2 regions of the Bacillus sp. M13(2017) genome follow, and region 2 is predicted to be linked to the other one. Evidence: a T-box and tRNA genes for the amino acid it is inferred to sense, from the RefSeq annotation. Region 2 holds a T-box; the other holds one or more tRNA genes.
The links. The T-box of region 2 lies ahead of trpS (tryptophan--tRNA ligase). A T-box ahead of a tRNA ligase gene usually reads a tRNA of that ligase, here a tRNA-Trp.
Positions count from the first base shown of each region.

Region 1: it has a tRNA-Trp gene. The T-box ahead of trpS (tryptophan--tRNA ligase) is inferred to sense a tRNA for this amino acid. The anticodon was not compared.

Region 1 is NZ_KZ268518.1:219-5,859, forward strand. It holds rRNA gene rrf (5S ribosomal RNA) at 1-105, shown strand, start outside; tRNA gene CGQ22_RS27465 (tRNA-Val) at 111-186, shown strand; tRNA gene CGQ22_RS27470 (tRNA-Tyr) at 195-278, shown strand; tRNA gene CGQ22_RS27475 (tRNA-Gln) at 290-364, shown strand; tRNA gene CGQ22_RS27480 (tRNA-Lys) at 369-444, shown strand; tRNA gene CGQ22_RS27485 (tRNA-Leu) at 459-539, shown strand; tRNA gene CGQ22_RS27490 (tRNA-Gly) at 569-643, shown strand; tRNA gene CGQ22_RS27495 (tRNA-Leu) at 660-748, shown strand; tRNA gene CGQ22_RS27500 (tRNA-Arg) at 752-825, shown strand; tRNA gene CGQ22_RS27505 (tRNA-Pro) at 836-909, shown strand; tRNA gene CGQ22_RS27510 (tRNA-Ala) at 926-998, shown strand; tRNA gene CGQ22_RS27515 (tRNA-Ser) at 1,019-1,111, shown strand; tRNA gene CGQ22_RS27520 (tRNA-Ser) at 1,167-1,259, shown strand; tRNA gene CGQ22_RS27525 (tRNA-Met) at 1,281-1,357, shown strand; tRNA gene CGQ22_RS27530 (tRNA-Asp) at 1,361-1,436, shown strand; tRNA gene CGQ22_RS27535 (tRNA-Phe) at 1,445-1,520, shown strand; tRNA gene CGQ22_RS27540 (tRNA-Thr) at 1,530-1,602, shown strand; tRNA gene CGQ22_RS27545 (tRNA-Trp) at 1,609-1,679, shown strand; tRNA gene CGQ22_RS27550 (tRNA-Ile) at 1,690-1,766, shown strand; tRNA gene CGQ22_RS27555 (tRNA-Asn) at 1,775-1,849, shown strand; tRNA gene CGQ22_RS27560 (tRNA-Glu) at 1,851-1,922, shown strand; gene CGQ22_RS27565 (CBS domain-containing protein) at 2,052-2,471, shown strand; gene CGQ22_RS27570 (DUF3965 domain-containing protein) at 2,793-3,944, shown strand; gene CGQ22_RS27580 (hypothetical protein) at 4,185-4,523, opposite strand; gene CGQ22_RS27585 (SH3 domain-containing protein) at 4,529-5,641, opposite strand, start outside.
Region 2 is NZ_KZ268532.1:221-10,416, reverse strand. It holds gene CGQ22_RS30845 (ABC transporter ATP-binding protein) at 1-15, opposite strand, end outside; gene opp3C (oligopeptide ABC transporter permease) at 34-1,050, opposite strand; gene opp3b (oligopeptide ABC transporter permease) at 1,047-1,976, opposite strand; gene CGQ22_RS30830 (peptide ABC transporter substrate-binding protein) at 2,105-3,760, opposite strand; gene CGQ22_RS30820 (DUF3899 domain-containing protein) at 4,080-4,460, shown strand; T-box leader at 4,566-4,782, shown strand; gene trpS (tryptophan--tRNA ligase) at 4,859-5,848, shown strand; gene CGQ22_RS30810 (YjbA family protein) at 6,129-6,875, opposite strand; gene CGQ22_RS30805 (DUF2268 domain-containing putative Zn-dependent protease) at 7,018-7,806, opposite strand; gene fabF (beta-ketoacyl-ACP synthase II) at 7,914-9,152, opposite strand; gene fabH (beta-ketoacyl-ACP synthase III) at 9,183-10,115, opposite strand.

The sequences.
Region 1 (5,641 bases), on a different contig from region 2:
TGGCAGAGAGGTCACACCCGTTCCCATACCGAACACGGAAGTTAAGCTCTCTAGCGCCGATGGTAGTTGGGACCTTGTCCCTGTGAGAGTAGGACGTTGCCAGGCAAAATGGAGGATTAGCTCAGCTGGGAGAGCACCTGCCTTACAAGCAGGGGGTCGGCGGTTCGATCCCGTCATCCTCCACCATATATGTCGGAGGGGTAGCGAAGTGGCTAAACGCGGCGGACTGTAAATCCGCTCCTTCGGGTTCGGCAGTTCGAATCTGCCCCCCTCCACCATTCTTAATTAATGGGCTATAGCCAAGCGGTAAGGCAACGGACTTTGACTCCGTCATGCGCTGGTTCGAATCCAGCTAGCCCAGCCATTAAGAGCCATTAGCTCAGTTGGTAGAGCATCTGACTTTTAATCAGAGGGTCGAAGGTTCGAGTCCTTCATGGCTCACCATTTTAATGAAATATGCGGGTGTGGCGGAATTGGCAGACGCACTAGACTTAGGATCTAGCGCCTTTGGCGTGGGGGTTCGACTCCCTTCACCCGCACTTTTAATAAAATAACTCATACATGTCTTGCGGAAGTAGTTCAGTGGTAGAATACAACCTTGCCAAGGTTGGGGTCGCGGGTTCGAATCCCGTCTTCCGCTCCAATTTTCAATATGACATGCCGGGGTGGCGGAACAGGCAGACGCACAGGACTTAAAATCCTGCGGTGGGTGACCACCGTGCGGGTTCGACCCCCGCCCTCGGCACCATATGCGCCCGTAGCTCAATTGGATAGAGCGTTTGACTACGGATCAAGAGGTTAGGGGTTCGACTCCTCTCGGGCGCGCTTTTATTAACGGGAAGTGGCTCAGCTTGGTAGAGCACCTGGTTTGGGACCAGGGGGTCGCAGGTTCAAATCCTGTCTTCCCGATATTCCCAAAAAACATGGGGCCTTAGCTCAGCTGGGAGAGCGCCTGCCTTGCACGCAGGAGGTCAGCGGTTCGATCCCGCTAGGCTCCACTTTATTTAATATATGTCTCGGAGGTATACCCAAGTTCGGCTGAAGGGATCGGTCTTGAAAACCGACAGGCGGTGAGAATCGCGCGGGGGTTCGAATCCCTCTACCTCCTCCATTTTTTCTTTAATGGTTTAGACATATAATAATAAAATATTTATTTTTTCCTTCATGGAGGTATACCCAAGTTCGGCTGAAGGGATCGGTCTTGAAAACCGACAGGCGGCGAGAGTCGCGCGGGGGTTCGAATCCCTCTACCTCCTCCATTTTTTAAAACTTTATATTGTCGCGGGGTGGAGCAGCACGGTAGCTCGTCGGGCTCATAACCCGAAGGTCGCAGGTTCAAATCCTGTCCCCGCAACCAAATGGTCCCGTGGTGTAGTGGTTAACATGCCTGCCTGTCACGCAGGAGATCGCCGGTTCGACCCCGGTCGGGACCGCCATTTATGTTGGCTCGGTAGCTCAGTCGGTAGAGCAGAGGACTGAAAATCCTCGTGTCGGCGGTTCGATTCCGTCCCGAGCCACCATTTTTTTATGCCGGCTTAGCTCAATTGGTAGAGCAACTGACTTGTAATCAGTAGGTTGGGGGTTCAAGTCCTCTAGCCGGCATCATTTAGGGGCATAGTTTAAAGGTAGAACTGAGGTCTCCAAAACCTCCAGTGTGGGTTCGATTCCTACTGCCCCTGTAAAGTATATGGGCCTATAGCTCAGCTGGTTAGAGCGCACGCCTGATAAGCGTGAGGTCGATGGTTCGAGTCCATTTAGGCCCACCATATATTATTCCGCAGTAGCTCAGTGGTAGAGCTATCGGCTGTTAACCGATCGGTCGTAGGTTCGAGTCCTACCTGCGGAGCCATGGCCCGTTGGTCAAGTGGTTAAGACACCGCCCTTTCACGGCGGTAACACGGGTTCGAATCCCGTACGGGTCATACAAAAAAGAGTCAGCATTATGCTGGCTCTTTTTTATTTTGTTAATCCTTTTTATTACGTTACTTTCCAGAAATAAATAAAGGAATTTTGGAAAAGCTATGGTATGTATAAAAAGGAGGAAATAAATAATGACACGAGTTAGAGACTTAATGAGTACCCATATTGTACATTGTACACCGCTAGACAATGTATATGAGGCAGCTGTTAAAATGAAGGAAGAATCAGTTGGATTAATTCCAGTTGTTGAAAATGAGCAAGTTGTTGGGCTTGTTACTGATCGTGATTTAGTCGTTCGAGGGATTGCTGAAAAACATCCTGGATCTAATAAAATTACAAATGTGATGACAACAAATATTATCTCAGTTTCTCCAAATGATTCTATTGAAAAAGCTACAGAGCTAATGGCACAGCATCAAATTAGACGATTACCAGTAGTTGATAGTGGTCAACTTATTGGCATGTTAGCACTAGGAGATTTAGCTATAAGGGAATCAGCAGATGATCAAGCTGGATTTGCCTTGAGTGAAATCTCAGAGCGTACAGAGTAAATTGAAACTTTAATTAACCGAGAGTTTAATGGTCACTCATAAAGAGCTAAATTATATATAAATTTCAGATACATTATTCTAGCATATATGGATTAAACTAATATGTTAGCGTGATGTATCTGAGACATTATATAATAAGGATACGGTTAATAATTTCGACATTTTTTTAAAATTTGTTATTCTTAATTTTTAATAAGAGAAAAGATGATATACTGATAGATATAAGTATTATGATAGATTTTGAATATAACAATATTAATTTTTAGTGGTGCGATAATAAATTAATATTTCCTACATAGATGAAAAGGGAAGGGGAATTATATGAAGGCTGTACAGGGCGATCCAAATTGGAATTTGGTTACAGATACATATATAGAACCAAATAATTTCGCTGAATTATTTTCTTTGCTTGTACCTTGTCACCCAAAAGGTGAGGGGAAAGAACGAACTATATTAGTATGGAAAGAGAAAGAATTTTATAAAGAAGAAAATTTAGCGGCATTTATCGTATATGGCATGAATAAAGCAAAGAAATTACCGCAGTTTCATAAAGATGAAATTCCAACTTTAGTGCGTATTCTTCGCTTATGCCAAGAGATTGGTTGGTATGAAGAGGCAAATGATTTTATGATAGCGCAAGGATTAGCTGAGTTTGTTCATACTTCATTGGAATATGAAACATGGGATCTTTTGACGCAATCAGTTGCTTTAAATTATTTAATTATTAAATATCGTATAGGTGAATTGACAGATAGGGATATTGAAATTTGGGATAGAGTTAAATTTAATGAGAAGTGTATAACCGATTGTAAACATTTATTATCTCATAAAGAAGTATTGGAATTTACATTCTTTTATATGTGCAAGAGAGCGAAATCATTATCAAAAGAGCAATTAAATAGTGATATGATGAGTTTAGCAATGTATTGTAATACTTTTGTATATGATTTGTATACACATGATTTATTACGGAAATATCGTAAGTGTACAGATTTCCTATCATATTATGGACCTAGTCAGGCAGTTTTAGCATGTCAAAGAGCTGTATTATCTCAAATTTCCGATCGCTTAGACCCATTAAAGACAACGCATGTAGATGATTATTTATATGTGATGAAAGAAATGATGGAGCATATGACGATAGGAGTAATGGATCGATACGGTCATTTTATTGGAAAGCTACTATCTTATGTGCCATTTTTCGAAATGATACAAGTTCCACAGCATGCATATTATTGTGAAGAATTACTGTATATTTGTAAGGGCATTGAATATAAAGAAGAAACACTACGCAATTATATATTTATACAATTACATGATTGTTTACCATCATTCTTTAGGCTATTTCTTAAAAATAAGCGTTATGCAACGATTCATGATATTCTTTTCTATTGGTGCGATGACGAACAACGAATGAGCTTAGAGAAAAAATATAATCTGAGCTTTATTTATGAAAAATATGCTTGTGGATAAACAATATTTTCGATATGAAAAATTAATATAAATTAAAAAGGATCTCCAGTTTATGTGAGATCCTTTTTTGTTAGTAAAACAAGGAGAAAGTGATTAAGACAAGAAACAACATTCCATATAGGAGAAGTTGTGCAGTATAACTTCCTTGTATACCAAAAAAAGTATTGGCTTTCTTATACAGATTCAATATGTATTGTATTGGAGTATCTTTGAAAGATTGGTACACAGTGTCTCCTCTTTCTAAGCTTCTTGTTCTTGTTTTTGTTTTTGGTTATAAGGGACATTAATATATCTAGCTACAAATAATAAAACAGCCATAAAGAATACTGGAAATACAGTAGATAAATAAAAGCCATTACTAATTATATTTGTTATGAGAGCACTCAAAAGAAAAATAGCATTATAAATATGGGCAATTTTTTGTTTTAGTTGCACTTGAAATGATTCCATCATAATTTCTAATGCAACAAAAGCAATAATAATAGATAAAAATACAATGTTTGTATTGTAAATGATTAAACAACAGATTAAACCTAAAAAGGCTACGTATTCAATTATAAGAGGTATATTGCGTGGCATACAATTTACCTAACTAAATATGGCAGTGGATTTACTGCATTTGTTTTTTCAAAATTCCATTCTCCATTATGTAATTCAAAATGAAGATGTTGCCCGTATGAATGACCTGTGTTTCCCATATGACCTATTAATTGTCCAGTTTGTACTTGATCACCAGCTTGTACAGTGCGATCCTTCATATGAGCATAAACAGTTGTATATAATTTCCCATTGATTTGATGCGCAATGAAAACAACATTGCCATAGCTAGCTGAATAATAAGATTTCACAACTTTACCTGCAGCAGCAGCTTGGATAGAGACGTTTCCTGGAGCGGCAATATCTATACCATAATGCATTTGTTCCCAGCGTATATCAAAGGTTGAGCTAATTCTTCCTTGAGCGGGGAATTTGAAAGCAACTGGAATTGATGAAGGCTGATCTGTTTTAGCTTGTGGTTGATTTTGTACTACATAGTGTTTTGCTACATATCCGTATCCTGTGCCAAAACGAATTTTATACCAAGTACCTACAGTTTCTACTACTTGTACTTGTGTACCGTTTTGTAATGAACCGAGTAGAGCGCTACTTGTACTAGCGGTGCTACGTACATTTAGATTAGGTGTTGCAACAGTATATTTTGTATTATTTTGAACGGTGATTCCTTTTACTAAGGGTTGTGAACCATTAGAGATGAATGCTTTTTGTACGTAACCTGTTTGGCCATTATGCGATATTTTATACCATTCGCCTTGATCTTCTTGAACGGTAATAAACTTGCCATTTGGTAATACATCTAAAATGGAAGATTCTAAATTAGGTTCAGAGCGAACGTTTAATGCATTAGCATTAACGATGTATTGATCATTAGAATGAAGTTTGTTTTTTAGTAAAATAGCATCTTTTTGTACATAACCTACTTTATTATGAACAGATACTTTATACCACTCATTAGTTGTTTTAAGGATGTTCACTTTTGTATTAAAGCGAATTGTATCAATTGATGTGCTTTTTACGTTATCTTCTGTATGTAATGCTACTTGATCGACTTTGACATACCCAGTTTTAATATTAGATAATTGTTCAGCGTTTGCTTTTTGTACATTTGTTTCACCCATAGAAGGAAGTAAAGAAGCAAT
Region 2 (10,196 bases):
TAACAATGTTTTCATCTTTGCCTCTCCCCTCTTTTACTTACGCATTTTTGGATCTAACGCGTCGCGTAATCCGTCTGCCATTAAGTTAAACGCTAAAATTAATATACTGATGACAACCGCAGGGATGAACATCATATGCGGATACGTTTGAATAGATTTATAACCATCATTTACAAGAGAACCTAGTGACGCAAATGGTGGCTGAATCCCTAAACCGATGAAACTTAAGAACGCTTCACCAAACACCGCTGATGGAATTGTAAACATTGTCATTACGATAATAGGTCCCATTACGTTTGGAATTAAATGTTTCACAATTAATTGTGTATTTGTTGCACCTAATGTACGAGATGCTAATACATATTCTTGGTTTTTTAACTTTAAGATTTGTCCACGAACAATTCGCGACATCCCTATCCAACCTGTAATCGCCATCGCGAGTGTAATTGACCAAATACCAGATCCCATAATGATTACCATTAAAATAACGATGATTAAGTATGGAATACCGTTAATAATCTCCATAATACGTTGCATAATATTATCTACTCTACCGCCGTAGAATGCTGAAATACCTCCGTATGCAACCCCAATTACTAAGTCAATTGCTGCCGCTAAAAGAGCGATATATAATGATACGCGTGTACCTTCCCATGTTCTTGTCCATAAGTCACGGCCAAGATCATCTGTACCAAACCAGAAGTACTCTTTAATATCACGTTTTTCATACTGGTCAACACCATATTGATCTGTACCGTCAAATGGTAACCAATGAACATTTTCAATAACTGGAATTTTTGGTGGTAATTTCGCACGACCTAAATCTTGCTCTTTATACGAATGTTTACTTACCATCGGTCCAAAAATCGCTAATAGCGCAATGATAACTAATAATACAAGTCCAAGCATCGCACCTTTATGTTGGAATAAACGTCTTCTTACATCTTGCCAAAACGTTAAGCTTGGACGGGCAATGACTTCATTATCAACATTATTTTGATTGGCTTGTTGAAATAAATCTGGAGATAATTTTTGTACATCTTTCATCATTTTTTCCCTCCCGCTAAACGAATACGAGGATCAATAATTCCGTATAAAATATCGACAATGAAAATAACTAAAATGAAAATCGCACTATAGAAAATCGTAGTTCCCATAATAACTGTATAGTCATTTAAAGTAATCGATTTAACGAATTGTTCCCCAAGTCCTGGTACAGCATAAATTTGCTCGATAACAAGTGTTCCTGTAATTAATGCCGCAACCATTGGTCCTAAAATTGTTACAACTGGAATTAACGCGTTACGAAGTGCATGTTTAACAATAATAACGCCTTGGCTAATTCCTTTCGCTTTCGCTGTTAAAATGTAATCGGCTTGCATAACTTCAATTAACTCTGCACGAGAGAAACGTGCGATTGTTGCGATAACTCCCATCGATAATGCAATTGTAGGCATTACAGTAAACTCTGGCCCTTTCCAGAATGCTACTGGGAACCAGCCAAGTTTTACCCCTACGAAATATTGCAGTAATGCGGCAAATACGAATGATGGTACCGACATTCCGAGTACCGAAATAACTGTTGCACTATAATCTACCCACGTATTATTACGAAGTGCGGCAACAATACCCAAAATTAAACCGATAAACGTTCCTAATATAATCGCTTGTAAACCTAATTGGGCTGATGGTCCAATACGATCCACAATCATGTCTGTTACTGGGCGGTTATCATATTGGAATGATACCCCTAAATCACCTTTTGCTAAGTTACCTAAGTAACGTGCGTATTGAACTGGTACCGGATCATTCAATCCGTATTTTTCAAGAATGATTTCTTTTTGTGCCGGTGATAGCTTCTCCTGGTTTTTAAGCGGAGAACCCGGAAGTAATTTCATCAAAAAGAAAGTCAGTGTAGTAATTAAAAATAATGTCAAAGCCATGTACACGAAACGTTTTAATACATAACGTCCCATAGTCAAGCACCTCCCCGTTTTTCTCAAAAGCAATAAGATAGTTTTAAATATTCTTACTTTTATTTTTTTAAAATAAGAGCATATGCCCATCATAAGCATATACCCTTGTAAACGATGGAAAAAAAAGATTATTTTTGTTCAATAGATGCCCATTTGTAAGTTAATTTACCACCATAGTTAATTGGGATAATATCTTTTACGGCACCTTTTACTACATACGCTGAACCTTTTTGGAAGATTGGAGTGATAACTGCATCCTCTTTAATTAACATCTTCTCTACTTCTAGAAGGTTGTCCCAGCGAGCTTGTAAATCTTTTGTATCTGTTTTAGCTTTTAGGATTAACTCATCATATCTCTGATTAGAATACCCTGTTTTATTTTGAGAACCATTCGTAACAAACATATCTAAATATGAGATTGGATCTGGGAAATCTGGTCCCCAAATACCAAACGCAATATCATATTGCTGAGAATCTTCTAATTTATTTTTTTGTGCGAATGGTTGCTGTTTAATTTTAATTGATAAACCTGGTAAGTTCTTTTCCATCTCACCTTTTAAGAATTCCCCAACTTTTTTAGCATCTTCATTATCAAAGTTTAAGAATTCTAGTTCGATTTTATCAGTTCCAAGCTCTTTCTTCGCTGTTTCCCAAAGCTTTTTCGCTTCTTTTGGATTTGTTTCAACTAGCTTTCCATTTTCAGCTCGGAAATCCTTTTTATTCGGACCTTCAGCGAAATCTTTTCCAACAAAGCCGTAAGCTCCAATTGCACCGTTATTTAAAATAACTTTTGCAATGTTATCACGGTCAAAGGACATTGAAATTGCTTTTCTTAAGTTTTTATTACTTAAGTACTGATTACTTTGATTAAATCTTAAGTAAGCAACCCCTGCTTCTTTTCTTGTTTGGAACTCTGGGCTTTTTCTAAACTTATCAACAAATTCAGACGTTAAAGCCGCTCGATCAATCGCGTTTGTCTCATATAAATTTACATCAGTTGCTGTATTTTTTACAATATTAAAGTTGATTTCTTCGATTTTAACCGTTTTATTATCCCAATATGAAGGATTCTTCTTGAATTGGAAACTTTGTTCATGTTTCCAATCACTCATAACGAATGGACCGTTATATAATGTTGTATTTGCCTCTAAACCAAATTTATCACCTTGTACTTTTACAAAGTTTTCATTTAGTGGGTAAAATACTGGATAAACTGTTAAATCGATAAAGTAAGGAACGGGATTGTCTAATTCTACTTCTAATGTATAATCATCAATAGCTTTTACACCTAATTGGTCAGCAGGTAATTCTTTTTTATGAATTTTCTCTGCATTTTTAATATCGAACATAATGTACGAATACGTTGCTTTTGTATCTGGATTTACTGCTCTTTTCCATGAATACACAAAGTCTTTAGCTGTTACAGGTTCCCCATTCGACCATTTCGCATCTCTTCTTAATTTAAATATATATTTCTTCCCATCATCTAGCTTTTCGACATCTTCTGCAACTCCAGGCATTCTCTTTTGATCTTTGCCAATACGATATAAACCTTCCATCGTATTATTTAATGCTGTAGAAGATGAAGAATCAGATGCTAATGATGCATCCATTGACGGAATTTCAGATAACTCTGTTAAATTAAGAATCTGTTTTCCGTTACTACTACTCGTAGCGTTCTCTTTCCCTTTTGCTTTTGCGTCATCTTTTTGGTAGCTACACGCGCTAAGCAACATACTTGCAGTTAAAGTTGATGCAAGTAATAACGGTATCTTTTTCTTCATGTTGTGTTGCCTCCCCTAATTGCACTTCCTGTACCCTCACTTGTTAAAAAGTAGAATTGAAAGAATAATCTCCAAGTTTCTACAATTTTCATTATACATATAATAAGACGATTGTGAATATAGTTTTTTGTTTTTTTGTTAAAATTTTTAATAAAATATTTATATTTTTAATTTTTCGTAAAGGGATACATTAACATTGCTACCATCATCTTAAAATCAGACCTTTAATTGCGTATAATTTTCAAAAAATTAATCCTAGTACATATTATAGCTTTTATAGTATAATAATTCTAGTAATATTTTGACGGAGGGGAATATTTTGAATAAAGTTTTTTTTCATACTTGTATACTAATTTTTATAGCGATGATTGCTTCTAGTATTGCTGCATTCCTCATTTCATCTCAATTTTTGTTGAACTTTGTCAACATCTCGTTTTATATCGCGCTATTTTTTATTCTGATAGGTGGTTTTTTATTCATATTTCAAAATGGGTTTTTCAATGTAACTCTATATGCTTTCCAGAGAGTATTTGGTACGAACAAAAAGATTGACTCTTTAATTGAAGAAGTCGAGGAACCTACAGATAAAAAAGAACGTATTTATAAAACATATTCATTCAAATGGACATATCCGATTTGTATTACAGGTATCGTTCTTGGGTTGTTCTCGACCCTCATTAGCTTTACTATTTTGATGTAGTTTGCAAACACTATCCCATATGATATAATAATCAGCAAAACATTTTGTTATAAAACTTTAGTTCTTTCATATTAAAAGAGCTCAAGTAACAATAAATAAATTTATATGTATGCGATGATAAAGAAGAGTACATATTGAGGCAATTTCAGAGAGCTTGTGGTTGGTGTGAACAAGTAATTGTACAGTATGGAATGGGCTTTTGAGCACCAAACCGAACCGAAAGTAGTAGGCTTTGGCGTTATATCCTAACGTTATTATGGATTAGAGAGATTTCACAGTAGTGAAATAATTAGGGTGGTACCGCGGTCCATTCGTCCCTATAGTTTTTGGGATGAATGGGCTTTTTTGTTTGCCTTCTCTTCCCCACATCACACATTCAATTTTAGGAGGAATTACTTATGTCAGTTATCTTTTCTGGTATTCAGCCAAGTGGAACGATTACACTTGGAAACTATTTAGGAGCAATGAAGCAGTTTACAGAGCTTCAAAATGAACACGACTGTTATTTCTGTATTGTAAACCAACATGCGATTACAGTGCCTCAAGATCCCGTCGGGCTTCGTAAAAACATCCGCAGCCTTGCTGCACTTTATGTGGCATGCGGCATCGATCCTGAAAAAGCTACTTTATTTGTACAGTCAGAAGTACCAGCACACGCTCAACTAGGATGGATTATGCAATCTGTTGCTTACGTTGGAGAATTAGAGCGTATGACGCAATATAAAGATAAAGCTTCTGGTAGAGATTCAGTTCCAGCTGGATTACTTACGTATCCACCATTAATGGCTGCTGATATTTTACTTTACAACACTGAAATCGTGCCGGTTGGTGATGACCAAAAGCAACATATCGAATTAACACGTGACTTAGCAGAGCGTTTCAACAAACGTTACCGCGAAATCTTCACAATGCCTGAAATTCGTATTCCAAAAGTAGGAGCTCGCGTTATGTCATTAACAGAACCTACGAAAAAAATGAGTAAATCTGATCCAAATCCAAAATCAATGATCAGTATGCTTGATGAGCCAAAAACAATTGAAAAGAAAATTAAGAGTGCTGTAACTGACTCTGAAGGTATCGTGAAATTTGATAAGGAAAACAAACCTGGTATCTCTAATTTATTAACAATCTACTCTTCATTCTCCGGAAAAACAGTTGAAGAAATTGAAGCAATGTACGAAGGAAAAGGATACGGCGACTTCAAAGGCGACCTAGCGCAAGTAGTCGTAGAAGCAATTCGTCCAATCCAAGACAAATATAACGAACTAATCAATTCACCAGAACTAGACGAAATTCTAGACAAAGGTGCAGAAAAAGCAAACCGCGTTGCATTCAAACAACTACGCAAAGTAGAAAACGCAATGGGACTAAGCAGAAAACGTAGGTAACATATAAAGCGGAGGCAGCTCGTTCAGCTCTGACTGGCTAAGGTTCTTTCGCATAGAAGACGCTTTTTGTCTTCTTATGCGGAAGGTTCTTAGACACGAAGAGCTTGCTGCCAGAGCTGGATTTCATATAAAGCGGAAGCGGCTCGCTTAGAATGTGAGGGGGATGGAGCTCCTGACGTAGAGGCGCTTTTTGCCTCGCAGGAAGGCGCGAAGCCACCGAACATTCTTGCCGCTGGAGCTGGATTACAACAAATTAAAAAAACCGCCAATCGGCGGTTTTTTAATTTACCTTTTGCTCATTTTCCATTTCCCATAACTTTTCAAAAAATGGCTGTCCTTTTACAAGACGCTCACATAATTGTTCATGTTTCTCAGACCAGCCAGCTTTCGCTTCATCATACAGTCTAGCCCAAATATCCTCGAACTCCATATGTTGAACCGTTCCATATGCTGATGGATCCCACTCTGTGTACCAATAGCGAATCTCTGCTGTATTTTTCGTTGTATGTAATTGATCTAACGCCATAAATAATAATTGTTTTAGCTGTCTTTCTTTACGAGTCAAGCCATTCATAATGAAAGGCGATGGTGATAAAATGTGATGTTCTTTTTCTGTTTCTTCTACTTGGAACTCATACTTTTCTGCTTTTACGTTTTCTACCATCTCATATACCATCTGCTCTTGGCGTGGTATAAGTCTGCTTTTACGAATTGGTACATTGTAACCAATTGTGTCAATCGCAATAATTCCTTTTCCATCTGTAACAACAAAGCAATACTCTTGCTGCAAACGTTCATGATTTTTACGAATATAAGCCTTATGATGTACGTCTTCCAGCATTTTTTGCGGAAGCTCTAACAATTCGTTCTCGATGTAATGATATAATGTGGCATCTACTTTTAATAATGGCACTTGATCTAATAGCTCAATCGTATCATCTTTCCGCCATTCGTAAAAATGACAAACGTTATACCCATTTTCTTCACCTTCAAACCAATTTACCCATACATCATGTAGATATAACATTCACTACCCCTCACTTCACTACTGTTTGTACCAATCATTATGTTCATTTTTGCTTAACTTTATTCCACTTGAGGAAATATATTCTAATTATTATTTTTTCTTCTATTAATAATAAAAAAACAGGAAATAGAACTCCTGTTTTTTATATATGAAATGCACTTGCTTTATTCAATATTTCTTTTGCATCTATAGATAATAAAGAAAGTGTATCTTCTCCTTCCAAAGTTACACAATCTTTGACAATATGAAATCCAAGCGCATAGCCAAGCATCTTCGGATAAGAGTGAAAGCCATTTAATACGATGTCATGTTCCCTTGTTCCTCGTTTTATACTTATTCTTTCATGTACAACATTTTTCCAATAATAAATAGCTTCTTCTTTTGAAAGATACGCCGTCCACGGTGCATTGTTTTTTTCTGTATACCTTTCTGTTACTGCCTGCTCAGCTAGCCCTTCCATAATCATCGTATCAAGTAATGTATATTCTGTTTCTTTCATCTCAATTTGATGTAACCTGCATATGTGATGATATTCATGCGCCAATAACACTTTTAATTCTTCTACCGAATTCCGCCCACATACGAATAAGAAAATAACATGACGCATAGATAATCCAGCCCTACCGTTATACTCTTCTTGTACAGTTCGATTATAGGAATCTGATAATAAAATAAAGACAGGGACATCTGGACCTTTTAACCAATTTTTCAGTTTATCATACTCCAGGCTCAATTCTTTCCAAATTTCCTTTTCCTCTAATTCTTTAATTTCCTTTTCTCCGCGCATGATTGGGCGATACATCCCTTTTGAAATTAAAAAGCGATACAATCTTTCTTTTGGCAACGGAATATACTTCGTAAATTTCTCACAAAGTTTTTCTGGCCGCCCATAATATAAATGTAGCCATTCAGCTGTTTCAACAATCCCCATCTTTATCCCTCCTTTTTTCTTATGTATATGCTACAGGAGAAAAAGACGTAAAAATAAATAAGGAGTTTTTTCGCAATATATTACGAAAAAACTCCTTATTTCATCTATTATTTATACGATTTAAATACTAACACTGCGTTATGACCACCGAATCCTAATGAGTTACTTAATACTGCATTTACTCCTTGGTGTCTCGCTTGATTCGGTACGTAATCTAAGTCACATTCTGGATCTGGTGTCTCATAGTTAATTGTTGGAGGAATTACTCCGTCTGTAATTGATTTAATAGAGAAAATCGCTTCAACAGCACCAGCTGCTCCTAATAAGTGACCTGTCATTGATTTCGTTGAGCTAATCGCTACTTTATACGCGTGCTCACCGAAAGTTTCTTTAATTGCCATCGTTTCATATTTTTCATTCGCATCCGTACTTGTACCATGCGCATTAATGTAATCAATATCTTCTGGCTGTAGGCCTGCATCAGCTAAAGCTTGACGCATTGCACGCACTCCGCCTTCACCACCAGGAGCAGGCATTGTAATATGGAACGCATCTCCAGTTGCACCATAACCAGCAATTTCCGCGTAAATGTGAGCACCGCGCGCTAATGCGTGCTCTAATTCTTCAAGAATTAGAATACCTGAACCTTCACCCATTACGAAACCGCTACGGTTTTTATCAAATGGACGGCAAGCCGTTGCTGGATCTTCATTAAATGTTAATGCTTTCGCTGAGCTAAATCCTGCGAATGCCATACTTGTTAGCGGCGCTTCTGCTCCGCCTGTAATCATTGCATCAGCATCACCACGCTGAATTGCTTTAAATGCATCACCAATTGAGTTTGCACCAGATGCACAAGCCGTCACAGAACAAGTGTTAATTCCTTTTGCTCCTGTTGCGATTGATACTTGACCTGCTGCCATATCTGGAATCATCATCGGCACGAAGAATGGGCTCACGCGGCGTGGGCCTTTCTCAGTAAAAATCTTAAATTGTTCTTCGTATGTTTCCATACCGCCAATACCAGATCCAATCCATACACCAATTCGAGGTCCGTTTTCTTCTGTAATTTCAAGCTTTGCGTCTGCAACTGCCATTTTCGCTGCTGCCACTGCATATTGTGTAAAGCGATCCATACGGCGCGCTTCTTTTTTATCAATATATTTCTCGACTTCAAAGTCGTTAATTTCCGCTGCTACTTTTGCTGGAAATAGTTCTGGATCAATTCTTGTAAGTCGCCCAATTCCAGATACACCCTTTTTAATGTTTTCCCATGCTGTTTCAACATCTGTTCCGACCGGTGTAACAGCCCCTAGTCCTGTAATTACGACCCTCTTTTTTTCCATACAAAATACACTCCTTTTTTCTCTCAGTCCTTATTTACCCCAACGAAGAGCAACTGCTCCCCATGTTAATCCGCCACCAAAACCAACAAGTATAATTAAATCACCGTCTTGAATACGTCCGTTTTGCAATTCCTCTACCATTGCAATCGGAATTGAAGAAGCTGATGTATTACCGAACTTCTCAATTGTCATACTCATTTTTTCTTGTGGTAAATTTAACCTCTCTCTTGCAGATTCCATAATACGAATGTTTGCTTGATGCGGTACTAAGAAATCCACATCTTCTTTCGTAAGACCAGCTTTATCTAAAACGCGAAGACAAGAATCACCAAGTTGACGAACGGCAAATTTAAACACTTCTCTGCCATTCATCATAACATACTCGTCTTGATAAAGATGCTTGCCGCCACTTCCGTCTGCTCCTAATTCAAAAGATAGAACACCTTTACCTTCTGAAACAGCTCCCATTACGATAGCACCGGCTCCGTCTCCAAATAATACTGCTGTATTTCGATCGTTCCAGTCTACAATTTTAGATAGTTTATCACTACCAACTACTAATACATTTTTATAAGTTCCCGTTTGAATAAATTGCTGCGCTGTAATCATTCCGTACATAAAACCAGCACATGCTGCACCTACATCCATTGCAGCTGCCTGTTTCGCTCCAATCGCTTCTTGAATTACACAAGCAACTGCTGGAAAAGCACGATCTGGTGTTACTGTTGCTACTAAAATAAGGTCGATATCCTCTCCGTTAATTCCTGCATCTTCAAGTGCTTTTTTAGAAGCCTCTACGGCCATATATGAAGTATCTATTGTATCATCGGCAATGCGTCTTTCTGCAATTCCCGTTCTCGTACGAATCCATTCATCGGATGTTTCCATTATTTTCTCTAAATCGTGATTTGTGACTACTTTTTCTGGCACATATCTTCCGATCCCTAAAATGCCCACGTTCACATCGCAGCCCTCCGTTTTATATCAATTATTATGACTTGGTACTAATTTTAAAACATAAATGTATTTTTGTCTAGAATATAT